DNA from 3 places in the Paenibacillus sp. SAFN-117 genome. Region 1 is predicted to be linked to each of the others. Evidence: riboswitches for the same ligand, from Rfam matches in the RefSeq annotation. Region 1 holds a riboswitch; each other region holds the start of a gene.
The links. A riboswitch is a leader RNA that binds a small molecule or an ion and turns the genes downstream of it on or off. The one in region 1 is predicted to bind thiamine pyrophosphate.
Positions count from the first base shown of each region.

Region 1 (10,412 bases):
GGGATGGTCTTCCAACAGCTCCGCCACCACTTCGCGAATAAAAGGGTTTAATCCGTCGGCCATCAGGAGAAAGCCAAGGTCGGTAGGATGAATCCCGTCTACCGTGCATTCGTGATAACGGTCACCTAACAGGGAGGACCCGTCATAGAAATGAATGCGGCGATCCCCATTTTCTCTAAGCTGCTCGACGGTTTGCCTCTGGAATTCAAGGTTGGCGAGACGATTGGCGTTAAGCCTGGAGTCGAAGCGATCCATCGAATATTGGATTCTCGACACAACGATAATAGGCACCTCCGGATGCTTTTCGCGTAAAATACGGATAAACTCGGGCAATGTCTCACGAAGCTTCTCCGGACTGACTGAATTGGCCTCGTAATCGAGGATATAGCACCCCGGATTCTCTATTTCGCCAATAATGCGAGCCAATTCCGGTTCGCCGCGTCCGTTCCCGGAGAAACCGAGGTTGACGAATTCCAAAGGGATGGAACGGCTTAATATATTGGGATAGGCCATGCCGGGACGAGAGGCACACCCGCCTTGGGTAATCGATGTCCCGTACAGGATGACTTTCTTGCTGCTTGCATAAGGCGAAGGGGCCTGGACAAGGGCATCCGCCTCCAGGCCGAGCTCCACTTCCTCGACTCCCTGGTATAGCGGGAAATACAGGGTGACTGCGCGCATTTGCTTGCTTTCCAAAGCAAACAGATCCACCTCGTACTCGGTTCGGGTATGATCGTACTTGGATGTGCTATAGAAGGTGAGCTCACCGTTCATCCCCAAATAACAATCGAATCCGCATTGGCCGGTGGAGGGCATATGGGGCATATTGGCCGGACCCGACAGACGGACTCTGATCGAAAGCTTGCGTGAGTCGGTCATGAAGGCGATTTGTCCCCCGGCAGTGCAGTTGGCGAGAGAATCCACCGTAGGTGGAATCGGCCATGGAGAAGCTACGGGCAGTCTCCGGTATTTGCCGTCCTGCCGGAGCCAGGGGAAGCCGGAAATGCGGAAGGGCGAATGAAGCGGGGACAGCCATGCCAGTCCGGATTGTGCTTCGGTATGAGGCTTCATCAAACGATCCAGTTGCGAAACTTCCATGGGCTTGGATTGGGTCACTTTATAGGTTCCTCCTTTAAAGCAGGGATAATTTGTATCCGTCGAAGGGGGGGCAGAGTCCTTCGCTGCTATGTATTAGAAATTTTATCCTTATACCTCAGTTTGTCGGGTAGTGCTATTGGTTGTCAATCCCGATTATTTCGTTTCCCGCAAATATTGTAAGGAAAACGAAATATTATGAAGGGGATCATAATCGTTAACCATACCCCGGTAAACCGGATCATAAGCTGTAGTAGGAGCATATATAGGGCAGCAAGAGTAATGGTCACTTGCACCCATAGTTACCGTATCGCCGGAGATAAAGAGCTGGAATGAATAAGAACGGGGGAAGACGAAGATGAAAGGGTTCTTGAACAAATTTAAGGAAGGCGCTGCTGAAGCGGCGAAGATGGCGCAGCAAACGCTCGAAATCACTCGGATGAAGGCGCAAATTTCCACAAAGGAACGGGAAGTGGAGAAATATTTTGAAGCGATTGGAGAGGAAGTCTTCAACGCCTATACCGTCAAGGATTTATCCCAGGCGGAGCCTTTCATTGAGGAGGCGGGCAAACAAATCATCCGGATTCGCCAGGAAATCCGGGAGCTGGAGCTGAAAATCAAGGAGGTCAAGCAGATCAAGGAGTGCGCATGCGGGCGCAACGTTCCGTTAGAGGCCAATTACTGTCCGTCCTGCGGATACCGATTTGAGGAGCGGGAGCCGCCCAAGCTTATCTGTTCTTCCTGCGGCACGAGGAATGAAGCGGTTTCGAAGTATTGCTACCATTGCGGTCAAAGTATGGAGCTCAGGCAGCTTCCGGAAAAGGACGATTGGGAAGAGAGAGACACGGAAGGCCCGCTGTAATCAACGCGGACAGAAAAGCATCCCCCGATGCAGGATCGCCCGGGGGATGAGGGGAACAAGATTAATAGTATTGGATCGGGGTGTCTCGCAGAGTCGCCCTTTTCTCCAGATAGCGGTAGAAGCTGGTCGCCGCCTGCGCGCGGCTTACCTTCTGTTCGGGTTGGAATCGGCCGTCCTCCGATGTCGTAAGGATGCCCAGACCGAGCACAAGCGCGACCTGCCCCTTAAGCTGGATCTGGTCGGCATCTGCTGCGGATAACCGGAACATATCCGGATGCTCCGCCAGCTTGCTGTACCCAAGGGCCCGGACCAGAAGAGCCGCCAATTCTTCCCGGTTCATATGGCTGTCGGGCTGGAACGAGGACTGGCTCCGGTCGATCAGGTTCGCGTCAACTGCCGCTTCGACATAGGAGAAGTATGGGGAAGAGCTGCCGACATCGGCAAACGTCGCTTTGCGGCTCTGGTCGAAATAAGGGACGAAGCCGCCGCCATTGCGGGCGATGACGAGCATCTTGATCATCTCTCCGCGTGTAATCTGCTTGTCGGGATAAACCTTGCCGTCCACGACATCGATGGCGTTGTAGTCCATCATCAACTGCAATTCCTTGCGTGCCCAATGATTTTCCAGATCCGACGCCTGCTGCTTCTCCGGATTGGCCGGCGATCCGTCCTCCCGGCTGCGCCATTGCCCGGTGGAAGCGTCCAGGAACAAGCCGTCCAACGGATGCTTGGGCACCAGACGGTAAACCGGCTTGGCGGATTTCACTTCCTCCTCAGACGTAGAGGACTTAGTCCATATGATGGGAACCGGGTAGCCCGGGTTCATCGGAATGACGTATTGCAGCTGCAGGTCATAATGGGACAGCAGTAGGGACAAGGCTTCTTTGTCATCCATCAGCTCAGGCACGTTCTCCGGATGCGGAGAAGTATACAGGTTGGTCCAAACGCCGCTTACTTCTCCCGTTGCGCTGTCAATTTGTACGCTAATTCCTTCCGATTCGGTTGGTATACCGTTAATGAGCTGCTTGAAAGGGACAATGACCGATTCGGCCATTCTTATTTTTTCCGCCGGGAAGTCGTTAAACGCCTGCTCGTCGACCGCCAACTGATTGCTGTAGTGAGGATACAGGCTTTGAACGAATTCGATGGCAGTTTTCTTGGCGGTTTCCGCATTTAACTGGCTCTCCTGCTGTTCAGACTCTTTGTCCAGCACAATCGGCCGCCCTTTGTTGAAGGAGAGGATCTCCCCCGTCGAGCTGTTGACCGAGGCGTAAATCCAATATTCGTCCTTGCCGCCTTCTTGAGGGGCCTTCCAGTTCAAGTTCCAGGTGGCCACTCCTGAATCCACATTTTCGTTATAGTATGCATCCGTCAGTTCGGCATTCTCCGGCAGCGAGAGCAGCTTCCTCACCTGTTCCTCGGCCTGCTTTTCCGTTAACTGCAGATTGGAAGGCGGCATCGGAGCGAGCGGTTTATCGGTTAGCGGAGAGTAGCTGACCGAAGCGGAAGCCGGTTTGCCCGCTTCATTGATGAATTTTCCGGAATTGGCGTCCAGCAGCACATTTCTTAAAGAATAGGTTAGCGCGGGCTCCCACTTTTTCCCCCTGCTATTTCCGTTCATAAGATAGTTCAAATGGGGCTTGGCTTGTTCTTTAATGATTTGCAGAGCCTGCTCCTGGCTAAGGGCGGAAGCGGCCTCCTCGAATGATAGCTGCTCCTCCCAGTAATACTCGTATTGAGTCATATTCCCGTTCGAATCGATAGTAAACTGGATGTAGTTCCCGGGGAAGGGAATCCCGTTCACCAGCCGGTCATATTTGATCGAATAAGATACATTGCCGTCCAGCGGCGGCTTCACCCATTTTTCCATATCTTCGTTGTAGCGAACGGCGTCTTTCAGCTCCGGATTATACCGTTCCAGCAATTGTCCGGCAATGGTCTTGGCCTCCTGCAGTTCTACCTTGGGAGGGAAGGAAGGGCGGTTTTCCGGATCATTGACATATTTGCTTATGTGGCTGATCTTTCCGGTTTCCGCGTTGACGGTCACTTGAATATTTCCGTAGTAGCGATCCTGCTCCTCTTTGACAAAGCTCAGGCTCCAGGCGCCGGTTTTGCCGGTCGCTCCCCAGGTATTGAAGCTGATGTTCTGAAGGGAGTAATCTGCCGGCACATCTGCAGAGGCTTTGGCCAGCTCGATGGCCCGTTCTTTACTGATCTTGGCCCGTGCGGCCGCTTCCTCATTGGCTTTATCCGATGCTACGTTATCTGCAGGCAATGCAGGGGACGGAAGAACCGTTACGGCTTTAGATGAGGTGTGAGAAGCAGAGACCGGCTGATCCGCATAAGCCGAAGGAAGTAATGAAAACATCATGGCTGTTGTCATACCAAATGCAAGCAGAGTTTTCGGTGCTTTCATGAAGCAAGCCTCCTCGTATTTGTACTAATCTTTACCAATATTACGGACGCAATAGATTATAAAAAGGTTGCACGCGTTCTTGAAATAACGGACAGCTATCCATTGGCGACAGCTAGGCATGAAGGCTTGTTTCAGTGAAGCTTCCTTAACCCGGCAAGCGATCCCGGGGGCCTTATGGCATCGGTCAAGTAAAGGAAAGAACGGTTATAACTATTCTTTCGCTTGTACCTGAACCAAGGAAATAGTAAATTAATGGTGCCGGCAAATTCCGAGGAAAGGAGTGTGATCGGATTGATTACAATAGCTGAGGTGGTCTCCGTTTAATACGGAGATTCGATCGGCGGGGGTCCTCGCGGGCCCCCACCCTTTAGATCCCCACAAGTGACGCATAGCCTCCGAAGCGTATTCCATCCGCACTCTAACGGAGTCAGCGTCTAAACCTTCCTTAACGCGGTCGATCTTCGTGACTTTGCTTCGGTTAAGGTTTATACAGTACATTGCGGGGAACCCAGAACTTATAATTTCTATATTATGAGAAAAACTCCTATCGGAGTATTTCATAGATGAACGACCGCGTTTAGAGGTTGTTTTTATCGCCAAATAGAATTTGAAGTTATTCAGGACGCAATAACTTATAAATTCTATTGTGGTAAAAAAAGAAATTAAGCTCTTGATCGGCTTCCAAATACAATTTATAATGGAAATATGTAGTTTAAATTCTGGTGAAAGGAGAAGATAGCAATGATTCAAAAAATTCGTTTTATCCAAGGGGTTCTAACTGAATAGCTTTGCATTATCTGTAACCGTCACCTGAATGATATAGGCATCACCGACAGGCACGATTGGGTTATCGTGTTTTTTTTGTTCTTTTTTTTCCTTATCGAACGCTGGGCATATACATAATATAGAAAAGGAGGTGTCAAGATGAAAGCAGCTAACCTTATTTTTAATAACCGTTGCAACGGCAGGACAATAAATGAGGAGGTTTTCATCTGTGAGCTACAAAAATGGAAAGGATGTTCTTCCCCCTAGCCTTTTGAAGCAGCTGCAGGAGTATATTCAAGGAGAAATCATTTACATCCCCAAGAGAGAGAAGAAACGTGCGGGCTGGGGTGAAAATAACGGGGCTCGATTGCTTCTGGAACGGAGAAATAAAGAAATTTACCGTCAATATAAGAACGGGTCCAAGATGGTGGAATTGATACAGACCTTTCATCTGTCGGAAGACAGCATCCGTAAAATAATCGGCAAGAACAAGGAGCGCGCTTCGAACGCGACGAGATAGATCAGGCGGCCAAGTGTCCGATGGACATTTGGCCGCCTTTTTGGCGATAAGATGGATGTTCACAGATAATTATTTCGCCGTTTTCCACCGGGTGAACCACTTTTCCAGGAGGACGATGCAGCCGAACAAAATCATGCTGAACGCCACGATGACGATGATGCCGATAAATACCCGATCCGCGCGGAAAGCGGAGTTCGCGGTCCTCATATAGGTTCCGATGCCCTCGCTGGCGCTCAGCCATTCGGCGATGAAGGCGGCCATCACACTGTAAGTGGCCGATATTTTCAAGCCGGAGAACAGGCTGGGAATTGCATGAGGAAGCTCCAGCTTCCAGAAGGTCTGTCTCTTGGAGGCGCCGGACATTGCCATAAATTTAAGCATGTTGGCGTCGGTCAGTCTCAGTCCGTTCAAGGTCGAGATAGTGACCGGAAAGAAGCAGACGATAATAATAATGATTATTCTCGGGAAGAGGCCGAGGCCGAACCAGATAAGCAGTAAAGGAGCCAGGGCAATAATGGGAATATTCTGGGTCAGGATCAGAAACGGATACAGTGCTCTTTTGATCCATGGAAACTGATGCAGGAAGATAGCCGTGATCAAGCCGATTCCGATCCCGGAGGCGAAGCCGATCAGGGTGAGCTGAATGGTGGTGGTGGTATGCATCCACACCCTTGGCCATTGGGTAATTCCTTCCTGAACGATTTGAATCGGACCGGGCAGAATCCATTTCTGGACATCGAACCACATAGTGGATAACTGCCAGACGATTAGAAAGAGGAGGGCTGCCCCAACAGGAGGCAGCCAGGTTTTCCATCGGGAGCCGCCGCTCATTATTCGTACCTCTCCGTCATCTGTGCCATTGAAATTCCCTTGGGATCATAATGGATTTTGATAACTGAGGAGATTCCGCCTCCGCCCAATTTCGCAAGCTCCACGTTCACTTGCTTGACAATTTCGAGCAGCTGCTCCAATTCTCCTTCCATCATCGTATCCATCGGCCCGACCACATATTTGACGCCAGACTTCCGTATAATGTCTACCGCCAAGTCAATATATGGAACAGCGTCCTCCGTTCTCGGGATCGTTTCAAAGCTAACGAGCGCATTCGCCATCATTCGGCTCTCCCTTCTTGCAGTTATTGTGCGGGCTCAGGCAGAAAATCGTTCGTAAAGGCAGCATCGGCATCGAATTCCTGCTCGATTAATCCGTGTTCTCTCATCCAATCCGCATAGTTGACCCATACCGATTTTTTCTGAATGCCCCATTGCGGTGCATCATCCTGATAACGCGGGCTGATCCATTTCTGACTGGCCATGACCAGCTCTTCATCCAGCTCCGGCGCTGCTTTCAGCAGTATTTTCGCAGCTTCCTCCGGCTTGTCCATTGCATATTGGAAGCCTTTGGCCGTTGCGGCGAGGAAAGCCTTGACCAGCTCCGGCTGTTCCTTAATGGTCTCCTCGTTAGTGATTAACAGCGGAGTATAGTAGTCCAATTTCTCGGAGTAATCCGTAAGAGGGATGAGATTGAGCGGAACCCCGCGCAGCTCGGCCTCGATTCCGGTCCAGCCGTAGAAGATCCAGGAGAAGTCGACATCCCGCTGAACAGCGGTGAAGAAATCGGCTTCGCCCAGGTTGACAATTTTCACCGTGTTGACATCGGCACCCCCATCGGCCTGCATCAAGGACTGCAGCACTCCCTCCTCCGCCGGAGAGCCGAAGCCGCCATATACTTTGCCTTCGAAATCTTTCGGGCTCTTAATATTTTTGTCCACGGGCGATGCGAAGACGGAGGTATTATGCTGCATCAATGTGGCGATGGAGACCACCGGAACTCCCTGAATGCGGGCTTCCGTTACGTTCTCCTGGATGCTTACACCGAAGGCGGCTTCGCCGGAGCCGACAATAGCCGTCGATCCGTTGACCCCCGGGGGAACGATATTGACGCGCAGACCGGCCTCTTCGTAGTATCCTAAGTCTTGCGCCACATATAAGCCGGTATGATTGGTATTCGGAAACCAGTTGAGAACAAGAGTGACATCCGTCAGTTTATCGCTTGGAGCACTGTCCGGCGCCGGCTCGGTTTTATTGCCACAGGCGGTTAGCATTAGAAGAGCGGTCAAGGCGACGAACATTAGTTTTTTCCAGGTTAATGATTTCATAGTTAACGTTAAGGGGACTCGTGTACTCCATCATGAGAAGATATGGATGAATCCGATAATCCTTTGCCGGGATAGTCCTACAGCATAGGCGGAAATCCGGACCAGTAGAGCATATTCGTCTCCGGATAAAAAATTGCCGCCGGATCACGAACCGGCTTTCGCACGGTGATCGGTTTCGTTCCGAGCGTCTGACCAGCCGATATTCAGCATGGCTTAAGCGAGTTCATTCTTCCCTTGAATGGCGATGATTCCCTTACTTCCTCCCTTGTTATGTTCATGTTGGAAAAATGCATAAAAAAACGCCCCTGATCTAAGGGCGCAAAATAGCATATAGGCGGCACATGGATGGACCATATGCAGTATTCCCTACGCTGGCATTACCCAGATCAGGTTAAAGGGTCAGTATCTTGCGGGATACAATCTCAGCCGGCCTAGTCCAGCTCCCCGGTTATGAAGTTGTAAAACAACAGGATGCAACGGCCATTGCGACTATATTATAGCGTGAATAGGGAAATGTGTCCACTGAGAGGTCATCCGGAGTTGGGACCGTTACCGAAATCGGCCAAGGGCCCTGCACAATTGAGGTTGAATAAGGCAAGTGGAAAAACGGATCGGCAGGCTGCGGCGGAACTTGCTATTTGCTGGCCTCGGAGAAATTTAAATGCGAGTTCATCACAAATGGGTGCTTCATGGTAGTTAGGCAAATCGTGAAGAACCTAAAAAGACTCCGTCTATTTTCTCATTAAAATAAACGGAGCCTTATCTTTGAATTTCCATATTCACTTTACTTCCATTAACCTCCTGCGATTCACATGCCCAGCATGTCCAATCCTTTCTTCTTAGTTAACCCTTTCATTTACATGCTATGCATGCTTGGCAGAAAGAGCTGATATGAGTTCCCACATGCCCACAGATTACGGAAAAAGCTGTCACGGGACTTCTTCCTTCATGCAACCTGATTACAGCATGCTTCGCTAACGCTGCTCCATTGGACTATCCCCTTTCCCGCTAAGAGTATATATCTATTTAACGGAGTGGGCTCTTTAATATGGATGGCGGTTCGAATCGGAATTCCAATTCACTGTCGCCCTTAGGGTCCCATTCCGGTAAACAGCTGTGTCGAGGAGATGAGATAAGGATACTGGGTATCTTGTGTTTGTTTGGTGTTTAGCTTACTGCAATCCTAACAGAGTTTTAATATTATGTAAATATTCTAAAAATTCTATTAATTTCAATCTATTAAAAAAAAAGCCCCTTATTCATCCATATTCTCCCTTTCTCTTATTTTTTCTAGTAATTTCGCCTACTTATTAATATCCAAAGCTTTGCTGCGAAGCAGCCGGGGTCCCACACTTTATGGAAGCAAGAGTTCCTCATATATTATCATCGGCCGCCATCCCGATCGCTTAAGAGAATGGCAAAATCAAAGCTTAACAGGTATACTGGGCGAAGAGAAAGGCTTATAGGAACTATACGGTGATGCGGTTGTATTATCTTAGAGACACAGCCGGATGCAGGAATATAAGGGGGAAGAAAATTGAGAACGGAACAGCCGACGGACAGACGGATTCTTATCGCCGGGACGGGCAGCGGGAGCGGCAAAACGACGGCCGCTCTCGGAATCATGGCCGCATTGAGAAGACGGGGCAAGGCGGTGCAGGGGTTCAAATGCGGACCGGATTATATCGATCCCGGCTATCATACCGCCATTACGGACAGGGTCTCCCGCAACCTGGACAGCTGGATGATGTCCCCGAAGGGAGTAAGGGAAATCTATGTCCGCGGATCACAGGGGGCGGATATTTCCGTCATCGAGGGGGTCATGGGCTTCTATGACGGCAAAGACCCGACGAGCCATACGGGCAGTACGGCAGAGATCAGCCAACTGCTGGAATGCCCGGTCGTGCTCGTCGTCGACTGCAGCGGCATGGGCCGCTCGGCGGCGGCGATCGTGCAGGGCTTCCAGCGGTTCGCCGATGACATCCGGATAGCCGGAGTCATCGCGAACCGCGTCGGAAGCGAGGGGCACTACGGCATCGTCCGGGCAGCCATCGAGCAGGAGTGCGGAATTCCCGCACTCGGCTGGCTGCGCAGGGACGATGCCGTCGCCTTGCCAGAGCGCCATCTCGGGCTGATCCCGGCGTTAGCGCGAGGCGAGCTGCAGCCGCTGTTCGAGCGGCTGGCCGACCTCGCGGAATCCGGGATCGACCTCGATGGCTTGCTGGCCCTCGCGGAGTCGCCGCCGGTCCTTGCGGAGCGGACCATCTTTCCGCAGCAGGTCCCCGCTTCGCCGCCATCGCCGCAGCCCGGGGCGCTCCGCCGGCCCGAGCCGGGCGCCTCGCAGACGGAGCAGTCGGCCGCCCCGGTGCTATCGCTGCGGCCCCCGGGGGCCGAGCCGTCCCATGCTCCGCGATTCGAGCCTGCGGACCGGGCCTCCGCGCAGCGGAATCCGCTGCGTATCGCCATAGCGAAGGATGCCGCCTTCCACTTCTACTATCCGGAAAATTTGGAGCTGCTGGAAGCGTACGGCGCAGAATGCGTCTATTTCTCTCCGCTTGCCGGAGAGGAGGTTCCGCAGGATGCAAGCGGTCTGTAC
Region 1 covers NZ_JBQCLK010000020.1:37,193-47,604, reverse strand. Annotated here, with positions in the region: gene ACTHRH_RS14305 (SGNH/GDSL hydrolase family protein) at 1-1,116, opposite strand, end outside; gene ACTHRH_RS14300 (zinc ribbon domain-containing protein) at 1,454-1,957, shown strand; gene ACTHRH_RS14295 (YcdB/YcdC domain-containing protein) at 2,019-4,373, opposite strand; gene ACTHRH_RS14290 (CD3324 family protein) at 5,368-5,658, shown strand; gene ACTHRH_RS14285 (ABC transporter permease) at 5,728-6,489, opposite strand; gene ACTHRH_RS14280 (thiamine-binding protein) at 6,489-6,773, opposite strand; gene ACTHRH_RS14275 (ABC transporter substrate-binding protein) at 6,794-7,789, opposite strand; TPP riboswitch at 8,163-8,273, opposite strand; gene ACTHRH_RS14270 (cobyrinate a,c-diamide synthase) at 9,354-10,412, shown strand, end outside.

Region 2 (10,412 bases), on a different contig from region 1:
GGGAGCCTCCGGCTCCGGATCAGGGACAGGGGCAGGCTGGACCGCCTCGGCGTCTTCTGCCGCCAGTTCATGAACCGCATTCATCAGGTTCAAGCTGGCCTGAGCGAAATCCCCTTCTTTAGCCGCGGGAATGAAATACTCCTCCGTCAGCCTTCCAATCAGTTCACCGACATCGCCGCCGCCATAGAAGGATCGGATGCTCCGCTGGAGCTCCTCGCTGACCAAATTCATTTCAATCCGCCGGTCCTGACTGGATATCAGCAGCAATATTTCATTATTTTGCAAACCCCATTCATTAAATACGCGTGTCGTATAATCGAACGGATCTTCACCCTGCAAGCTGTCGATCGTTAAAATATAGAAAGTATAGAGGGGGCCTTGAGCCGCCTGCTCCAACGAGGCCAGCGCTTCCTCACGAAACATGCCCGCCTGGTCCTGCACCGTTCCATTCTTCACAGGAGTATTTGCCGCCCAGACCATGACCGGGCTCAATAGTAAACATAATAAGAGCAGGAAGCAGGTTAATTTCTTCACAAGTCTATCCCCCATTTTCATGTCTATAATCATCAGTATACTGAAAATAAAGGAAATTGGATAGAGATGGCAATTTTAACTTGTGCGTCGATTTATATGATTATAGATTATTCATACATAAACTACGCCTTTGCGGCATTTACTGTATGCTTTATCGTACAAAATGCGCTCGATCGCAATAATCTTCGCGCATTTTCGCTTGGCCGCACCGAAAGTTGAGTTACAAACTATGCAAAAAAAGCCGCCCCCATCCAGAGAGGATGAAAGCGGCCGCGGGGAATCCACGCATCGGTCATTGCATCAATCATTGCATCGATCAACGCACTTCGGCCATTATATCGCCATAGCATCACCCATGACACCGGTCGTTTACAATTGCCCGGCGTACCACTGCAGCAAACCGAGCCTCCAGGAAATATAGAAGGAAAGCAGCAGGACGGCAAGCATACTCCCCAGGAACATCCAATCCCGGGGCTGCACCTTAACCTTCTGATAGAAGGTCCGGTCGCGTGAACCGGTAAACCCTTTGGATTCCATCGCTACGGCTGTTCTCTCCGCCTTGCGTATGGCGCTGGCCAACAGAGGGATGACGTAACGGCGGATTTGCTTCAGCTTCCCACGAAACCCTCCGCTTCGGTTGATCCCCCTTACTCGATGGGCATTTTGCAATATTTGCAGCTCCTCCCTGAACAGAGGAAGGAAGCGATAGCCCGCCATAATGCTGTAGGCCAGCTTGGGGGACAGCTTGAACTGCTGCATCAGACTAAGCATCAAGCGGGTGGAATCGGTCGTGAAGACGAACATCAGAGACAGGGCTGCGAAGCTTAGCATCCGTGCGGCCAACGAAGCTCCGCGAATCAAGGCCTCTTGGGTAACCTCCAGCCATCCCAACCGCAGAAGTATCGTCTCAGTTCCTCCCTCCGGCACCTTGGCAAATAGTATCGCCGTCCAAATATAGCCCAAAGCAACGATCAGGAAGGGAGAGAAGAACAGCAGCCACTTCTTGGCCGGGACCCGGCCGAATATAAAAGTGATCCCGATCGTCCAGGACAAAAAGAGGAGAGGAGTAAGGGGATCGAACACGAGAGCAAGCAAACAGACGCAAAGCAGAACGGCAGCCACCTTGATCCCCGGATTAATGCTCTGTAATACCATAAGGCAGCCTCTCCTGATCGGTAAGATGAACTTGCTCACCGAGCACCTTCCATACGGAAACCGGTATCGGCAGCAAGAGCCGGGCCTCCTCCAGCAGATCGGAGGAATAGTCCCACAGCTCAAACGGCGTGCCCGCAAAACGAAGACGGCCGGCTATCAACACGGCAACCCGGTCCGCATACTGCCGCACCAGCTCCATGTCATGAGTAATCATGACAACCGATTTGCCCTGTTCCTTCAACTGAACCAACAGATTCATAAGCTGCCCTGCCGTGTATGCGTCCTGACCGAAGGTCGGCTCGTCCAGCACCAGTATCCTCTGCTCGTCGGCGAGCATGGAGGCCACGCTGAGCCTTCTCTTCTGCCCCTGGCTGAGGGCAAACGGGTTCTCTTCGGCCAACTCCGCCAAACGAAACATACGCAGCGACTCTTGTACCCGCTCGCTAATTTCCCGCTCCGGCATTCCTTGAATCCGCAGGCTTAAGGCCACCTCTTCAAATACCGATGAGGTGACGAACTGGTGCTCGGGATTCTGGAATACAAGCCCGACTTGCCGGCGCAGTTCTCTCTCGTTCCAAGAAGATAAGGGACGACCATAGAGCGCAATCTCCCCTTGAGAAGGACCGGATAAAATCCCTGCCAATGCATGAGATAGGGTCGTTTTCCCAGCACCGTTAGGTCCTACAATGGCGAGCAGTTCGCCCGGATAAAGCTCCAGGCTCAGTTCCTGCAGAACAGGCTTGTCTTTGCGGGAATAGGAAAATTGATTTAGCGTCATAAGAGGGGACTTCGCAGCAAGAGCTTGCTCCTGCCCACATCGGGGCGGTACGGCCCCGCTGGCTGCCGGGTCCCCCTCCACCCCGGCATCCGGACAGCGAAGCGCAGCCGCCAATTCCGCCCATCCCCGGTAGGGCTCCTGAATTCCCGCCAGCAGCTCCCGCTCCGTCAGCGGATCATGACTGCCGGCATAGATGCCTTGAGCCCGCCAATCCTTCCCCATCCTGTAGGCCGTCGGCCACCATATCCCTTCCTCCCGGCTCCATTCTTCATGCCTGTGGAAGAAATCCCTCAATCCTCCCTGGTACACCAGCTTCCCCCGGCGATCCATCGCCACAGCCCGATTGGCGACCGTCATCCAGTCATCCAGCTTATGCTCGATAATTACGAGCGTCAATGAGCTTCTCTTCCGCAAACGGTCTATCATGCAGACGAATTCCCGGGTCGACAGCGGATCCAGATTGGCCGTCGGCTCATCCAGAATGAGGACGCCGGGCTCCATAGCCAGAACGCATGCCAGGGCCAGCTTCTGCTTCATTCCGCCGGAGAGCTGATGGAGCTTGGACCTTCTGTATTCCGCAAGCCCTGTCCAATTCAGTGCCCGGTCGATTCGCGCGTCCATCTCCTCCGGAGGGACCGCCAGGTTTTCCAGGCCGAAGGCCACCTCATCCTCGACAGTCACCATACAGAACTGACTCTCCGGATCCTGGAAGACCATTCCGATGCAGCGGCTAATTTCCGAACGGCTGTAAGAGCTTATTTCCCGGCCCTGCAGCAGAATTGTTCCGTCAGAATGACCATCCACCGCCTCCGGATACAGGCCGTTCATACAGTAAGCGAGCGTGCTCTTGCCCGAGCCGCTCGGCCCCAGCAGAAGAACCGCATCGTTCTCCGCTACTTCGAAGCTGACGTTATCGATGACCGGAGCCGACTCTTCATCGTAAGCAAACGTCCACCGGCGCACCTCCAGCAGACGGGAGTTAGCCTGCAATGTCATGATGCTCTCTCTTTCTTGCGGATTTGGCAATGGCAAAGCCTCTCAGCACCCCGGTCTTGGCCAGGCCGTCCGCCACCCCTTTGCCCAACAGGCCGGCCAGAACAGCCCCGCTGATGAGGCGAAGAATGAACATGGCCGTGACGTATCCCGGGTGAAGAGCCGCATAGCCCGAGACGAAGAAGCCCCACACGAAGCTGAACACCGCCGAGCCCATTCCCGCGCAGACCAGCACCCAGGTCGAATAGCGCTGCCAGCCGGTAGCGGCAAATACAGCCTCCGCCCCGAGCCCCTGAATCATCCCCGACAGCAGCAGTCTGGGGCCGGCCACATTGCCCATCAGCAGCTCGATGGCTGCGGTAATCGTCTCGGACACGAAAGCCGCCCCCGGTTTGCGGATAATGTAAGCGGCGATGATGGATACAATGAACCAGATGCCGAAGATAAACTCGTAGCCAATCGGGCCCATCAGGCCGACCAAGACATTGCCGAATTGTAGGAAAGCCAGATAGACTACGGCAAAAACGACCGATAACGCGGCAAGCACTACCACCTCGCGAAGCTTCCAGCGCTTCATTACGGCAGCCCCCTCTACACTCTGTCCGGCTTCCTGGAAGGGCTGTTCGCAGAAAGCACGGCCGTCATGGTCACATGGGAAGCGAGCTTGCTCGCATTCACGAACGATTCTTCCAAAGAGGCAAACACTTCATGGGCATCCCCGTCCAATCGGCTCGCATAGTGAACACCGCCGCTGAAGGTTCCTCGCGCTTTGGCCCGTTCGATTTGGTCATAAATGATTTTCATATAGTCGGGGTTCCCGAGAGGATACAGGGCGAACTGGCAAGCCGTCTCGACCGAATGCTGCCGCAAACCGGCCTCATTCATCCTCTCCTCATCCTCAGACAAATAGACGTCTCCTTCACTATCGCCCGGACAGCCTATAGAGAAGGTCCCGTTCCATACGACATGCAACTCGGAGACAGCAGTCTGAATGTAAACCGCCTTGGCCACATCGAAGACATGCTCGGCCTTCCCCCGAATGCAGGTGCTGATATCATCCGTGCTCATCCATACTTTAGATCGATCCACCTTCTCCAACACGCCCATAATGATTTCTACGAACCGGTCCGACATGGGATAAAGAGAGAACCGGCAGCCGACGATCCGACTGGCTCCACAACCTGTCTGTTCCATTTGCGAACACCCTCCATGTAAATGGTTTTGAGCAAATAAAAAAACTGCACCCGGGCAAGATGCAGTTTAAACACAAGGCTAAAATAACGTTGTGCAGCTACACTTCCCCACGCTAGCATTACCTAGATCGGGTCCAAAGGGATCGGACAGCGTCCGTCTCAGCCGATTACGGCACCCCTAGTGCATTTGAATGAATATGCAGTTTTTTCATTGCTTGAGTCTTATCGTAGTGGAGTGCTTCCGGTTTGTCAATTGGCCCATCGGGCCTATTTCGGTGAAACGCAGCATTCCCCCGCTATTGCAGGGGAATGCTCATTTAGCCCGATGCTGAGAGCTCATACTTACGTTATTGGGGTTATTTCACAGCGTCAAACCCGCCGCCTTCGCGAATTTGTTTCGTGTAGTTTTCGAAAATTTCTCTTCCCTTATGCTTGGTCATCAGCTCCTCCAAATACTCGGGCCACTTGTCGGCCGGCAGATCGCCGAAGACGATTTTCGCATGAGTCGAGTTCATTTCCTTCCGGTAATCGGCAATATTGATGCCGGCCGGCGGTGTCACATAAGGTCCTCCAGTGTAAGGAACCGATTTATAGCTGAGCAATTCTTCCACGATAGCGCGGTCCCGTTCCGTTTCTTTCGGATTGATGATTTCCAGTCCGATTGGACTAGTATCGGAAACCCGGGTGAAGAAATCGTAAATCTGCAGGAATTTACCGTTCTCTTCGTTGATCTTTTGGATGACGTCCGGTTTTAACGTGACCTTGTTGCCTTCTCTCGTATAGGACTCGTTCTCCAGGCCGTAATGCGTCAGCAGGAAACCTTCCGGACTGGCCAGATAATCGAGGATGGCCATCATTCTTTTCACCTTATCCGGTTCTTGCTCGGCCAGCTGCTTGGGAACAACAAAGCCGAAGGAGCCTTGCGGATCCGTCTTGATCCCTTTGGCATCAGGGAAAGGATTGAACGGAACGATATCCGCTTCCGGATTGATTTGTCTTGCCCGGCTCACCGCGCTCGTCTCCACACTCTCCAGCGCAAAATCGCGGCCACCGGCTTTAACGATTCCCGCCTTGCCTTCGATGATCTTATTGAGATGCTCCGACCCCTTATTCAAGAACCAGTTGGGATCGACAATACCTTCCGCAATAGTATCTTTGATTTCCTGCAGTACCTTGACCGTATCCGGGTGGGAACCGGCGTCCACCAGCTTTCCTTCGTCAATATACATGGAGGCGTAGAAGCCGTTCTTGACCCAATGAGGCCAATCGAATCCGACATTGGCCCCATTGCCGGAAGTGGTGAAGCCGTAGGTGTCATTTTTGCCGTTCCCGTCGGGATCGTTAAAAGTAAATTGCCGCATCGCTTCCAGCATTTCCTCATAATTGGTCGGCACCGGAAGGCCTAATTTATCCAGCCAATCCTTACGAATATACCAAGCGCTGTACGCTGTAAGATCAAATGGAGTCGGCGCCCGCAGGCCGTCGTCTACCCCTTCAATCGTATAATAGCCTTTGAATTCGTTATCGCTAATCCATTTATAGTAATTGGGCATCGCCTCTTTAGTCATGAATGGGCGCAGATCGGCCACCAGACCGTCTTTGGCGTAGGTTTGGGAATCCCTCCCGCCGACGACTGCCAAATCCGGCGGAGTATTGGAGGCGAACCTTACATTGACTTTATTGGTCGAGTCCGGTCCGGCCGCCATATGGGTGATTTTCAGATTGACATTAAATTTCTCATCGATCGTTTTCTTGACGAAATCTTTATCTTCACTTGGAAGCGACCCTCCCGTACCGGTTGGGACAAAAAACTCAATATCATACTTTTTCCCCATATCATCCGTCTTGGGTGCCTCCGAAGGCTGTGTGGATGCAGAGGCATCCGGTGACGGGTTGGCCGCCGGTGCCGGTTCCGACTTGCCGCACCCGGTAAGCACAAGCATAGCCCCCATAATAATGGATAAAGATCCTCCTGCTATTGGTTTAATGCGCATTGGACTTCCCCTTTCCATGTTTTTTTAAAATGGCTTTTTAGCTATTGCATATCGTAGTAGCCTTCATCAACCTTTGATCGCTCCCAGCATAACCCCCTTCGTGAAATACTTCTGGACAAACGGATAAACAAATAATATAGGCAACGTCGTAGCTACGACCATAGCCATCCGAATGGAGAATGGAGGAAGCTCGGCCTCCAAGCCCTGAACCTGGCTCATCATTTCCACGCTCATATTGGGCTGCTGCAGCATATCCCGCAAGATGACCTGAAGAGGATACAGCTTATCGTTCGTAATGAACATGATCCCTGCGAAAAATTCGTTCCAGTGGGCTACCGCATAGAACAATCCAATCGTCGCAATGATGGCCTTGGACAGCGGCAGTACGACCCAGAACAGCGTCTGCAAATCGTTGCAGCCATCGATCTTGGCCGCCTCCTGAATTTCAATCGACATATTCTCGAAGAATGTCTTGGCAATCAGCAGGTTGAAGGTCGCTATCAGGCTGGGAATGATGAGCGCCCAGATAGAGTCTAGCAAACCGAATTCCTTAACCACCAGATAATTCGGGATCAGCCCTCCGTTAAAAACCATCGTAAATACGATCAGGAACAGGCACAGCTTGCGCCCGGGCATCTGCTTGCGTGACAGCGGATAGGCCAGAAGCAAGGTAAAAACCAGGTTAAGGAAGGTCCCGAGGACCGTAATCAAAGTCGTTATTTTCAGCGATTGCGGCAATCTCGGACTCTCGAATATGGCACGATAGGCGCTGAACGTCACTTCCGACGGGAAGAGAACGAAGCCTCCGTTGCGAATCGTCTCCTTAAGCGGTGTAATGGACATGATGACGACATAATACATCGGAAACAGAGTCGCCAAGCCGATCAAGGTCAGGATGGTGTAGAACAAAGCGTCGATTAGCCGGTCTCCCGTTGTTTTGATCTGTGTGTTCATGAAGCTTCCCTCCTACCAAATGCCGGAATCGCCGAACTTCTTGGCAATTTTATTGGCGCTGAGCACCAGTATAAGGCCTACGAATGATTTGAAGAACCCGACCGCAGCCGCGAAGCTGAACTGCATCTCCTCCAGCCCCCGCCGGAAAACCCAGGTGTCGATAATATCCCCTACCTCGTAAACTCTCGCGTTCAGGAAGATGTAGATCTGGCCGAAGCCGGCGTCCAGAATGCCTCCCAGTCGAATAATCAGAAGGAGTACGATGACGCTTCGGATTCCCGGCAGGGTGACGTGCCATATCTTGCGCCAGCGGCCCGCTCCATCAACTACCGCCGCTTCATACAGACTCGGATCGATGGAGGATAGCGACGCCAGGTAAATAATCGCCCCGAAGCCGACTTCTTTCCATATCTCGGTAATATACAGAATGGGCCGGAACCAGCTCTTGGAGGTGAGGAAATCGACCGGTTCTTTGCCTAGAAATTTCAAAAACTCGTTAATCAAGCCATCCGCCGGAGCCAGAAACGCTAACGCAAGCCCATAAATGATAACCCAGGATAAAAAGTGAGGCATATATGAGATGGTCTGAATGGTCCGCTTGAACCACCTGGAACCGATTTCATTTAAAATAAGAGCAAGCATTATGTCGGGGACCATGCCCAATATAATTTTGAATACGCTGATCACCAACGTGTTGCGAAGCAGAAGATAGAAATCTGCGCTTTGGAAAATCTCCTCGAAATGCTTGAAGCCCACCCATGGACTGTCAAACACACCCTTCATGATGTTGTAATCCTTGAATGCTATGATCAGGCCGAACATGGGCAAATATTTAAAGCATAGGTAGTAAAGCATGCCGGGAATCAGCATCAAATACATCCACTTGTATTCTTTGATGGTTCGGACGAATCTCGTCCGCCACGTCTTTTTCTTGTTCGAAGCTGGCGCCAGGTCTTTTTTCAAAGTAATATCCGCCATTCTCTCACTCCCACTTTCTCTTTGTAAAGCGCTTACAATTTTGGTCTGACTTAATTATAGCTTCGTGACTCCACCCTCCTCTACGGGAAAAATTTTATAACCTGTGTAAAAATTATATATATATGACTGAGCAATCTGTCGCCGCTTTGTCTACTCTGAGAATGCTCAAAGAAACGATCAGGATACCGCTTGGAAGCTAAGTAAACAGGGACAGCCATGCAGCGGACAATGGAGGCAGAAAAAATGGGAGAACCCCAAGCAATCTTAGGATTCTCCCCTCAAGCGTCATTCAGCCACGAAGCTAAATGGACTTCTTATATTCGGTTGGCGTCACTCCGACCATGTTTTTGAACATTTTACAAAAATACCGGTAATCCGTTATGCCTACCGTCTGGGCCACCTCGTAAATTTTCATGTCGGTCCGCTCCAGCAGTTCCTTAGCCTTATGCAGCCGCACCCGGCTGATGTAGTCGGTCAAATATTCGCCCGTCTCCTGTTTAAAAAGCTGTCCGACATAAGCCGGGTTGAGATTGACGGCCTTGGCCAAATCAGCCATACTCCAGTTCTTGCCATATTGTTCCGATACCATCTGGCAGATGGCCTGGATTTCCCTGCGCACCTTCCGGTTCTCCCCCTGCAGCCCGTAGATGACCGCCAGCCGCTCCTTAACTTGCTGCCACCACCAGCCGTACTGCTCCCAGGAAACAATCAATTCCAACTGCAGCTTCAAATCATGCATGTCCGCTTCGCTGCCTTCCATGACGGTATCGAGAACCGCTTCCGCTACACCTAACAGAAAATTCGGCGAATAGGGCGGATTGCGCAGTTGTGTTAACTGCTGCACATGCTCGGCGAATGTCTGCCAGTTGCGGGCATGCAGGGAGCGGGTCAGTTCGGCAATGATTTCAAGCCGCCCCACCTTCCCCGGTTCATAGAAGGAACCTGTGTCCGGACCCGACATGACGCTCAGACCGGTATAGAAATGTTCCTGAATCCGGGCCAGTGCCTCTCTGACCAACTTCGAAAACTGCTCCGGTTCGGTTGTTATCGGGCCGACGTATACAAAGCAGTCTGTGCCTAATCTTTGCTTGAACAGGGACAGCCGGTTATGAACGAACTCATTAAGCTTGCATTGGAAAAAGGCATAGCCCCGGTGAACGGGACAAGTAAGCATGATAAACAATTGGCAGCGTTTATACGGAAAGACGGCGGCCTGAATATCCGGTTCCCCGGACATCCCTTCCCATTGCTCGATCGCCTGGCCGGTCTGCTTTTGCCTTTGATCCAGCGTTTCTTCAAGCGTATGTGCCTCGCAGGCCTGTTCCGCACTTACGGAATAGCCGTCCCAGCCGAAGGACAGAACGGCATAGTATCGGCCGTTTAAAGCGATGGCCCCGTTAAGATGACGCAGGAGCTCGCTGCCGGCCGCACTTCCCTCCAGCAGACGTTGAACCAGTTGCCGTCTGGCGGACCACTCCTTTTCGCTATACTCTGCTTTAAGGAAGTGAATATGCTCCTCCTGGTCCCGTTCCTGCTTGATTTCTTCCGCGACTTGGGTACAGGCTTGAAGAATCTCTTCTTTAGACAGTCCCATCTTGAGCAAATAATTTTTGGCTCCGAGCACCAATGCCTTCTGAGCATAGGCAAATTCATCGTGCGCGGTTAAGAATATGACCTTCACCTTCGGCCATCGGTCCCGGACATACTTCGCAAATTCCAGTCCGTCCATGACCGGCATCGTTATATCTGTCAATACGATGTGAGGAAGCTCCCGCTCCATCATCTCGATGGCTTCCCGCCCGTTCTGGGCCGCTCCCAACCAGATAAAGCCGG
Region 2 covers NZ_JBQCLK010000050.1:8,103-18,514, reverse strand. Annotated here, with positions in the region: gene ACTHRH_RS24170 (TPM domain-containing protein) at 1-534, opposite strand, end outside; gene ACTHRH_RS24165 (energy-coupling factor transporter transmembrane component T family protein) at 904-1,689, opposite strand; gene ACTHRH_RS24160 (ABC transporter ATP-binding protein) at 1,670-3,463, opposite strand; gene ACTHRH_RS24155 (ECF transporter S component) at 3,447-4,037, opposite strand; gene ACTHRH_RS24150 (YkoF family thiamine/hydroxymethylpyrimidine-binding protein) at 4,052-4,654, opposite strand; TPP riboswitch at 4,742-4,843, opposite strand; gene ACTHRH_RS24145 (extracellular solute-binding protein) at 5,010-6,647, opposite strand; gene ACTHRH_RS24140 (carbohydrate ABC transporter permease) at 6,714-7,601, opposite strand; gene ACTHRH_RS24135 (ABC transporter permease) at 7,614-8,579, opposite strand; gene ACTHRH_RS24130 (response regulator transcription factor) at 8,881-10,412, opposite strand, start outside.
Region 2: another riboswitch for thiamine pyrophosphate. It lies ahead of ACTHRH_RS24150 (YkoF family thiamine/hydroxymethylpyrimidine-binding protein); the one in region 1 lies ahead of ACTHRH_RS14275 (ABC transporter substrate-binding protein).

Region 3 (10,412 bases), on a different contig from region 1:
TGTAACATGTTTTCACGAGCTGTGCATACTAAATTTTCCCAGAGCAGGTGGCCCTCTCCTGTTACATATAAAGAATTCCAGACAAGGCCATTTTCTCCCACAAAGAAAAGCAGTCCCGCGATGGGAACTGCTTCCTGAATCCTTGTAATACACCGTGATGCAGCCGTAACGCCCGCAAAAAGGCATGTGGCCTATTCTCTATCGTCCGGGCCTGGAACAGGCGAGCCCCAACGAAGATGGCGCGCCCTGCGGAACCGATCGCGGTCCTTGCGGGTGACGACCGTCTCATCCAGCCCTAGCGGGGTACAAAGCTCGAGCCGGATAAACCCTGTATGAACCTGGGGATGGCGGATGACTCTTCCTGGAATCGTCGTTCCGCCTGCCCGAGAAATGCAGATATAAGAAAATTTCTCGTCTTCATAGGCGAGTTCCCCCGCTTTGGCCAGACGATGAAGCCGCGAGCGCGATACCCTCGCCGCAAAATGGCACCAGTTCCGCCCGGACATAGGACATCGGTTCTCATGAGGGCATGGAGCTATAATCCGACCTCCCATAGACAGCAACAGCTCCCGAGCCTGCCGGATACGCGCAAACCCTGCCGGTGTGCCCGGCTCGATGATAACCAATGTGTGGGAGGTCGATTCCCAGAGCTTGCCGATGATAGCCTCGCAGTCGCTGGAAGGCATCTCTCCCAGCACATAAGACGCGATCACCAGATCATGCGCGCTGACGCCCCATCTCCCTCTGAGATCAAGCCTGCGCCAATGGGCTTCCCAAATTGCGGAGAAGGATGAATGGGCAGCCAAACGTCTGCCAAGATCAATCATGCCTTCCTCGCGTTCCATGAGCGTTATCCGGCTGATCAGCCCCGGCCATACAGCGGCCGCTGCCCACATAGCCGTACCCGGACCGGCCCCTATGTCCAATAAAGTATTGGGGGACCAGCCCGGAAGCCGTTCTTGAACCTCCCTTGCCGTCGAATATACCGCTGCAAAAGTGGCTGGAAGGCGAAATGCCGCATAAGCTTCCACATCCTCCTGTGATTGCAGAAACTTGCCGCTTCTCGAAGACAAGCCTGTGCGATAGCGGCTGGACAGCCTCGCCGCGGCGACCGCAAGCTGCTTGGATGAGCGCAGCGCGATCTCTACATCAATAGCCTGCCGTAAATCTCTAGGAAGCTCCATGTCCGGCCTCCCCTGAACTAGGGTTGGCTCCAGATCGGACCGGCACTGCCCGGCCAACCGCTACTGGATAAGTTTGCTTGCTCGCAGACCAATGGACGCCGAGCCGCTCACCGTACCGGTTTAAATATGTCTCCGCTTGCTTATGGTTGAACAATAGGATACCCCTTTCAGATTCTGAGGGGGATCACAGTTTATAGGGCGAATGATGCGGTCCCCCCTCGAATGAGCCCTTGAACGACATATACACTGCTAACCATAAACATCGCCTCCCGAAAATAGTTCCTTTCAGAATAGCATATCCAGCCCGCTGTACACAGGGAAAGTATGATTATAGCCTATTTTTGCCTGCTCCGTTTACTCCTTCCTCGGGGTAGAAGCATTAAGAATCTTCTCCCCGCTTGCGTCATCGTTAGTTCTTGTCCGCTCCCAGTGTCTCGCTCTTAGTCCCCGGAAGCGGCAGGACGACTAACGTTCCGATGATAAATAACAGAGCTGCAGCCGAATACAGGACAATGAGCGGAAACATTTCCTTCAGAACCCCGGATAAACTCATCATAATCACCATAGAACCGGTCATAAGAGGGGTTCGGATGCCTGTTACCCGGCCTATGAACGATACGTCCGTATTTTGGATCACAAGCGAATGATTTCCGATAAAGATGGCGGGTTGAAACAGAGCGATGATAAGCTGGGCCAGCATAGCCAGCCATAGTACGCCGGATACCCCCATTAGGGCAATCCCTGCGGCGTTCATAACCAGACCAAGCACCAATAGCCTCTGCGGAGGAATACGGCCGGCCGCACCGAAGGCGAGGAAGCCTCCCGCCATTTCCCCAAGGCCATACGGTATCAACAGCCATTGCAGGTACTCCGGAGACAATCCGAGCCTTTCGGTCACGACAAAAATTCCGAGAGGCGAGATTAATCCGACTCCGAGACCAACCGCCACAAAACTGATACTGAGCAATCTAAGCACCGGCCTCGACAACACATAACGGATTCCGTCGGACATTTCCTTCCACAGGGAGGTCTTCCCTTTCGCGGCGCTGCCCGCTTCGGGATCAGGCGGAATGAAGGCCATAGCGGCGGCAGACAGCAGGAACGAGAAGCCCGTCATGGCGATTGCGGCAGCCATGCCCAGGTTTTGATATACAACGGTGCCCAGCATCGGCCCCACAATCATAAAGACAGAGATCATCGTCTGCAGCAAGGACATGCTCGCTTGGGCCTGATCTTCCGGCACATGGATTTTAAACAGCTTCATACCGGACGGTTGGGCAAATTGCGACAGAATGGAGGAACACAATGTGGTGAAAAATACGGCCGGCCACGCGCCCAGTTCGAAGGAAGCCAGAACGGCAAATACCGATAGGGCGCTGAGAAGATCGCACCAAATAACCGTTCTTCTTGGTCGCCAACGATCCGCGAATACACCCCCCAAGAACGAGAATATGAAGATAGGCGCGTACTCGGCCACAGAGATCATGGAAACAGCCAGAGCGTTTCCTCCGGTTTGCTCCATAACAAATAACAGTACGGATAGATTCCGGACCCAGATGCCGATCTGCGAGAACAATCCGGACACCATAACGGCCCGGACATATCGGCTGCGAAGAGCCTCACGGGGAGATGACATTTTCCCTACTTCTCCTTTCAAGGTGAATATTATTCGGAATTCCGAGGCTCATTGTAGGGCCTCCTCTCAGAGGAGAGTCAACCGGGTTGAAAGTACTTCGATGGAAAAATTTTCTTCCGTGTATTCTTCAGGTACAAAGGGGGTTAAACGGAATAAGGATTGACTCTGACCCAAGGGGAGGCTTTACAATGCTTGTAGAAGGAGGTAAGGCGGATGGGATACACCGTCAAAGAAGTTGCCGAGATGACCCATGTTACGGTCAAGGCACTGCATTATTACCATAAGATCGGTCTTCTGTACCCCGGAGAGGTGACGGATGCGGGCTATCGACTGTATGGAAAGAAAGAATTGGAGAGGCTGCAGCAAATTCTGTTTTACCGGGAATTGGACTTCCCGCTGCAGCAAATCAAAGACCTGCTGGAAAGCGGTCAAGACCGGTTATCCGTCCTGTCGGATCAGCGCCGGCTTCTTCTTGCCCGCAAGAGAAGACTGGAGGATTTGATTCATACTTTGGAGGAAACGATTCGCAGTACCAAGGAAGGAGAGCCTATGGATACCCAATCTATGTTTAGAGGCTTCGACAGTGAAGAAGAATGGAAGGAAGCTCTGCACGAACAAAGCGAATACTTGAAGGAAAAGTACAACTACGACCTGGAAGCCGGGCCCATCCAACCGGAGGAGTTGAACGAGCAGGCCAAGGAGGCCGTACGCTTTATGAACGGGATGGCGGAGTTCCTTAGGAGCGGGGTGAAATTCGACGACGCAAAAGTGATGAAGCATCTGCGCACACATCTTGATTTTCTGAACCGGCACGGACATTCCATCAATGAAGCGGAATTTGCCGCGCAGGCCCGGTTTTTCGTCCAAGACGATTTCCACCGGGGTATGCTGGAAGCCGAGCAAACCGGCTTGTCCTATTATTTGTGCATGGCGGCCGAAGCCCAGGCTTCAGCGGCTCCCTGAGGCGCACCCAAGGGGTCTCCCCCATCCCTAAGACGGGAGGAAGGATGACGGCAGCGATCTGTTTTCCATAATCTATTGGCCTGCCCGACCTTTGCCCAGAACATATCGTTCATATACTCCGGGGTCGTGAGAAGGCAGGATGGTCAGACCGCTGTTCTCCTTCTCCAAATCGTGCAGCAGCGCAAATTGACTTAGATATTGCGAATAATCGTAATGCGCTATCCGGCTGATCCGGCTTCCGGCCAGCCTGTCACGATAATTGTCCTGCATGTAGACCGCATCCGCGCAGAGCAGGACTCTTCCCTGCCGGGTATGATTGATCAGCAGGCCCATCTGTCCGACGGAATGGCCCGGCAGCGGGACAAGCACAAGCGATTCGTCGCCCAACAGATCCACAGCCTGTGGCAAAGGACCGTATCCGGAGGAAGAATCGAAATCGATCAGTCTGACCCGATTCGGATCGATTTGGTTAAAGAGAGAGGAAAGATAGGCGTGGGGAAACAGCCTTAAGGGGGACCGCCCCTGCGTAAATTCCCATTCCACCTTGTTGACTATAATTTGGGAACGGGGGAAATCATGGATTCCCCCCGTATGATCCACATGCATATGGGACAAGATGACCGTCACCTCATCCGGCTCAACCCCCATCGCCTGCAATTGAACCAGAGCGTGCTCCTGTTCCGTAATGCGAACCGGCGTCGCCAAACGCATCAATCGGTATGGAACGAGGCGGGTTGCTTCCCGGAAACGCGTGGAATAGCCGGTATCGAACAGAAAATAACCGTTCTTCGGATGCCGGATAAGAAAGAATAATGCCGGCCCCCAGATTTGTTGCCGGGGGCGCTCTTTATGCAGCATGTTTAGGGACGCCCGGTAATATCCGGCGTTCAGGACCGTCAGCTCGCATTGCGGTGCATCTGCCGATACTTCGGGCAATTTCATAGACATTGGACGGGTTCCTTTCTTCATTCACAAGTAAAACGTTGTGGTATTTATAAACGTGCGACCGTTTCCCGGATATTGCCGGACTTCGTAATGGCGGAGACGACGGCAACGCCGTCAGCCCCTGCATCCAGTGAAAGGCGGGCATTGTCCGGTGTGATGCCGCCGATAGCGACCATCGGCATTTCCGGCAGAAAAGCGCGCAGCTCCCGGATCCAGGCGGTGCCGACGGGCTTTTTGGCATCGATTTTCGTTGCCGTGCGGTATACGGGCCCTGCCCCGACGTAATCGGCACAGGCCATCGACGGCCGACTCGCCTCCTCGATATTCGTCACGGACAGCCCGATGATCGTATCGGGATAGCGCGCGCGGATCGTGTCTGTCCGTTCATCCTGCTGTCCGACATGAATACCGTCGGCTTGAAGCGGCTCGATCAGTTCCACATCATTGTTTATGATAAATAAAATACCATATTCGGAACAAATTTTGCGCAGTTTTTTGCCGAGCTCCAGCTTTGCGCTGCCGGACAGCGAACCGGGGCCCTTCTCGCGAAATTGAAAAGCGGTAATGCCCGCTTTCGCCGCCTCCAGCAATATTTCCTCGGGGCTTCGTGTGCAATCCTGGCTCCCCATAATAAAATATTTGCGAAGCTGCGCACGTTGGATTCTCATTTATTTCCCCTCCAAATCTTTAATGTCGTAGGACAGAGCGTCAAGAAAAGCGGGCAGGAACGTACCGGGACCGCGTACTTCGGGACGGGCTGCCGCATACTCCGCCGCCAGCCCATAGAAGGATACGGCCGTATAGGCTTGCTCCAAGGCATCGGCATCGGTCGTCAGGCAGGCGGCCAGAATCGAGCCGAGCAAACAGCCGCCGCCCGTTATTTTGGTCAACAGCGGATGGCCGGTTTCATTAACGAGCAGCTTGTCCTCACTCGCTATATAATCGGTTTCCCCCGTAACGACCGCTATCGTGCTGTAACGCTTCGCCACTTCCCCGGCCACTGCCGCCGCATCGCCGCCGCCTATGGAATCGACGCCGCGGGTTTCCCACGGAATATCGGCCAGATAAGCCATTTCCCCGGCATTGCCCTTGACCGCGGCCAGCTTCACCTCCTGCAGTATCTCCCGCCCCGCTTCTTTAGTGAAGGCCGAGCAAGCAATCGCCACCGGATCAAGGACGACGGGGATCCCTTTTTGATTCGCGGCTTTACCTGCTTTGACCAATGCCGGCACTTCATCGCGAGAGAGTGTGCCTAAATTGATCAGAACCCCGTCGGATGCCGCTGCCAGCGGTTCCGCCACTTCTATATATTTGGCCATGGCGGGCGTACCGCCGAAAGCGAGCAACCCGTTGGCGCTGAAATTCATGACCACCTGATTGGTCAGGTGATAGATAAACGGCACTTGTCGGCGAACTTGATCGATAATCGACTGATTCATGCTTGGCTGCCTCCGATCCGCGGCGCCCAATGATTCGTCGGGCCATTGCCTTTCCCAAGCGGCAAGGAATGGCGGATGGCCGCGGTAATATAGTCTTTGGCCTTACGTGCGGCCTCATATAAAGGAAGCCCCTGCGCCAAATAGGCGGTAATCGCGGCCGATAACGTACAACCGGTACCGTGCGTGTTGGTCGTCTCGATTCTATCCGCAGACAGAGCGTACAGCTTTTCCCCGTCGTATAGAATATCTACAGCTTCTCCGCGTAAATGTCCGCCTTTGACAAGCGCGGCTCCGGCCCCGTACAGGTTAACGAGCGCTACGGCCGCTTCCTCCATATCCGCTGTCGTTGTAATCGTACCGCCGGTCAAGCTCTCCGCCTCCGGTATATTCGGAGTGACGATGCTGGCGAGCGGCAGGAGCCTGTCCCTCAAGAAGGCGCGCGCATCCGGATCAATGAGCGCATCCCCGCTTGTCGCTATCATGACGGGGTCCAGCACATAAGGGGCTTTAATTTCCGGAATCTTCCTTGTCAACAATTCCATCATGTCCAAGCTGGCAATCATGCCTGTTTTAAAAGCGTGAACCGGTATATCCTCTGTAACGGAATCCAGTTGACGACCGATGAAAGCCGTCGAATGATGGACGACATCCTGGACTCCGGTCGTATTCTGCGCGAGAACGGAAGTAATGACGGACATTCCGTACACCTGCAGTTCTTGAAATGTTTTCAGATCGGCCTGGATACCGGCGCCGCCCGTCGGGTCCGTTCCGGCAATGGTGAGAGCACAAGGAACACGCTTCATGGCGCAGTCACTCCAATGTTTCCGGCGGGCCATGTTTCGCAAGTCAGGGACATTTCCCAGAAGCAGAGCTCGAGCTGGCAGCTTTTTCGAAAGGCGTCGCGCATCCGGTTTTTCTCGGCTTCCGAGGCTTCTTCGGCACAAGCATCGAGCCGCTTGCACAAGGTTTCGGTGAGTGCTTCTATTCCCGAGTCGGCATAGAAAGTAATCCAGCGATAAAAAGGATGGTTCGCTTGAGGCTTATATTTCTCCATGAGCACCTTGCCGATTTCCAAATAGGTCCATGGGCACGGCAAGAGAGCGGCGTAGATTTCCCCGAGTGAACCGGTATAGGCATGATACATCATATGCTTCACATAATGATCCGCAGTTGGCGGGAGTGGATGACCCTGCAATTCCTTATAGGAAACGCCGATATAGTCGCACAAATTCATATGCGGGCCGGTTTCCGAGTGTAAGGTAAAGCCTACCTGTTCATGGAAAAAGGCAATATCGCTGCGAGTATCCGACTTGGACATGGCAATCGCATAGATTTTCATAAATGCGTTCAAATATTCAAAATCGGCTTTTACATAATGCATGACCGCTTCTTTGGCAATATCTCCGCGGCCGATCCCTTCTACAAACGGATGATGGAAAATCATTTCGAACAAATCCTGGTTGGTTTCCCGTAATTGTTGAGTAAAAGTCATTGGAACCGCCTCCTTGAATTTTGAAAATCAATAGAATTGCATAGAATCGCTTGCAAGTTCAGCCGAATGGGCTGCAAATTGGCTGGATGGAGAAGGAACCTCCTTTCTTCATGGGGGGGAGAGGGAATCGGATAAATAAAAAAGAACCGATTCATGGCATTCATGAACCCGGTTCTTGGTCTGCGGAAATAATAGGGTATACAAATACCCTAGTGACTACTTCCCTCCGCTGGTACTAACCAGATCAGGTTCATAAGAGTTGGAAGCTATCTGCGTTCCTCTCAGCCCGAATATAGGGCACCCCTAGTAGTTTGAATAATGTATTAAATTGCAAGCAAATTTATATTAACATATCTGGAATAGACTGTCATCCAACATTTTCATCCTACAATTCCGGAGCGTTCGATACTCTTCATAAAGTAACGCTGAATTTCGAGATAGAGAATCAGGATTGGAAGGATGACAAGGACACATCCGGCCATCGTTGTCGCCTGGCCCACATTGGCGCTGGCCGTCCCTCCCGACATCGAGTTCAGCGACTGCCCGAGGAAGGGCAGCATCATCGGCAGAGTAAATTTATCACGGTCGACCAGGAAGATGGCCGGCTCGAAGAAATCGTTCCAGTGCCACACCACCGAAAGAATCGCCGATACAAGTATAGGCGGAATGGAGACCGGCAGCACGATACGGATGAAGGTTCGCAGTGCGCCGCAGCCGTCCACCCGGGCCGCATCCTCCAGCTCATGAGGCAAGCCGCGGAAAAACTGGCGGAAGATGAAGATAAACAAGGCCCCGCGCAGTCCGTTAGCGAAGAAGCTCGGCACAACCATGGGCAGAATCGTATTGATCCAGTTCAATTCCTTGTATTGAATAAACATCGGCACGATGATCGTTTGCGGAGGCACTATCATGGTAAACATAGCGAGCGCGAACAACAGCTCCCTGCCCGGGAAGCGGAAGCGGGCGAAGCCGTAGCCGACTACCGCGCAGGACAGCATCTGGCCGGTCACGGTGAGCAGCGTCAGGACGACCGTGTTTTTCAGATAGGGCAAATAATTAAGAGCCGCGTAGGCGTCGAAATATCCCTTCACACTGAACTGCTTCGGAATCCAGTATACCGTCGGATCGACCAGATCGCCCGGGGATTTGAACGAGGTCGAGATCATGAAGAGAAACGGATACAGGAACACGAACGACAGTCCGATCAGAAAGAGATAGATGAACAGCCGGTAGATGCGATATGCGATTTTCCACCTGCGAATCCCTTCCGCGGCCAAAGCCATTCTTGCCCCGATACTCGGGCGGGTACGAACAGTCTGCATCGTTAAACCTCCTCCTTATGCTTCCGCATGTAGCCGCATAGACTGGGATGGCTTCCGACATGCCGTTGAAGCAAGCGCGCCGCCCACTCTGTGTTACCTGTCCCCTGCGTAAAATACGCTCTTGCGGGTCAAGGTGAAGATCAGCACAATCAGCAGAAATACGAACACGAAATAAATCCAGCCGAGCGCCGCGGCATAACCGAACTCAATATCGGTGAACGCCACCTTCTGGATATAGCGCATAACGTTATTGCGCATGTCCGTGAACGAGTCCACCAGCGTGAAAATTCCGTTGAGAAGCAGCACCGGGGTCATGAGCGGAAACGTAATTTTCCAGAACATTTCCCAAGGAGTGGCGCCGTCACATTTCGCCGATTCATACAGCGAATCCGAAATTCCCTGCAGTCCGGCCAGAAAGAGCAGAATCTGGATTCCCGTCTTCCAGAAAATGATCGTCAGTCTGCCCATGATGTCGGACAGCGTCTTGACCAAATCATTCGGCAGGTACATAGCGATGGCTTCTGGCACCGCAAGCCCGTTGGCAACGCCTTCGCGCATCATTTCCGTCGGGTCCTTCACCGCATCCAGCCCGCCTATCCCCTGGCCCAGAAGCTGCTGCATCACGAAGCCCGAGCCGATCAGCACCGGCAGGAAGAAGGCTCCGCGGAAGAACATCCGGCCTACGGTTTCCTGGTTTAATAAAGTGGCGATGAAGAAAGAAAAGACAAGGATGAGCGGAATCTCAACGATGGCATCCTGAATGGCCTTATAAAAGAACGGGATGAACTGCGTGTCCTTCAAAATCGCTTTCGAATAGTTGTCCCAGCCGACGAAGGTCATCTGCAAATCAGCCACCGCCTGAATTTCACGAAAGCTCATATAGAGGGACTTGATCAGCGGATAGACGAGGAAGGCGGCAAAGCCGACCAGCCACGGGGAGATGAAGAGAAGCCCACTGATCCTCTTTCTTCTTTCCAGGCCCAGCTTCATTCCCCCACCTCCTTGGTCAAAACAGCGTAATCCAGCGGTTTAACCGTCGTCCCTTCCGTCTCATAAGGAATAGAGCCATAATTGACGATTACCCTCGTTCCATCCTCGTAACCCGTCTCGTATACATTCCGTTCCAGCTTGCGATGAGAGGTCATCGCGAGCCCCCAGGTATGCCCGAGCCTCTCGTTCAGCTCCCGGTACTGCTCGATGATGACCGGAGCCCATTGCCCGAAGGCAGAGCTGAACAGCTTGCGGTATTCCGTGAAGCGAAGCTCCTCCGGCTCCCGCCAGGTCAATTCGTAGAGAGGCATACTTCCGTATTCCACCCATCTAAGGAATCCCTGCCGCTGATCGTGATGGATATTGAGCGGAATGTCGCCGCTGTACGGAATGCTGCCATGGACAATCATCGGGTAGAAAGGAACGGCCTCGTCTGTGAAG
Region 3 covers NZ_JBQCLK010000005.1:110,758-121,169, forward strand. Annotated here, with positions in the region: gene ACTHRH_RS05145 (small ribosomal subunit Rsm22 family protein) at 192-1,184, opposite strand; gene ACTHRH_RS05150 (MFS transporter) at 1,594-2,820, opposite strand; gene ACTHRH_RS05155 (MerR family transcriptional regulator) at 3,034-3,783, shown strand; gene ACTHRH_RS05160 (MBL fold metallo-hydrolase) at 3,856-4,731, opposite strand; gene thiE (thiamine phosphate synthase) at 4,776-5,396, opposite strand; gene thiM (hydroxyethylthiazole kinase) at 5,397-6,167, opposite strand; gene thiD (bifunctional hydroxymethylpyrimidine kinase/phosphomethylpyrimidine kinase) at 6,164-6,970, opposite strand; gene tenA (thiaminase II) at 6,967-7,659, opposite strand; TPP riboswitch at 7,864-7,974, opposite strand; gene ACTHRH_RS05185 (carbohydrate ABC transporter permease) at 8,040-8,981, opposite strand; gene ACTHRH_RS05190 (carbohydrate ABC transporter permease) at 9,075-9,971, opposite strand; gene ACTHRH_RS05195 (DUF5696 domain-containing protein) at 9,968-10,412, opposite strand, start outside.
Region 3: another riboswitch for thiamine pyrophosphate. It lies ahead of tenA (thiaminase II); the one in region 1 lies ahead of ACTHRH_RS14275 (ABC transporter substrate-binding protein).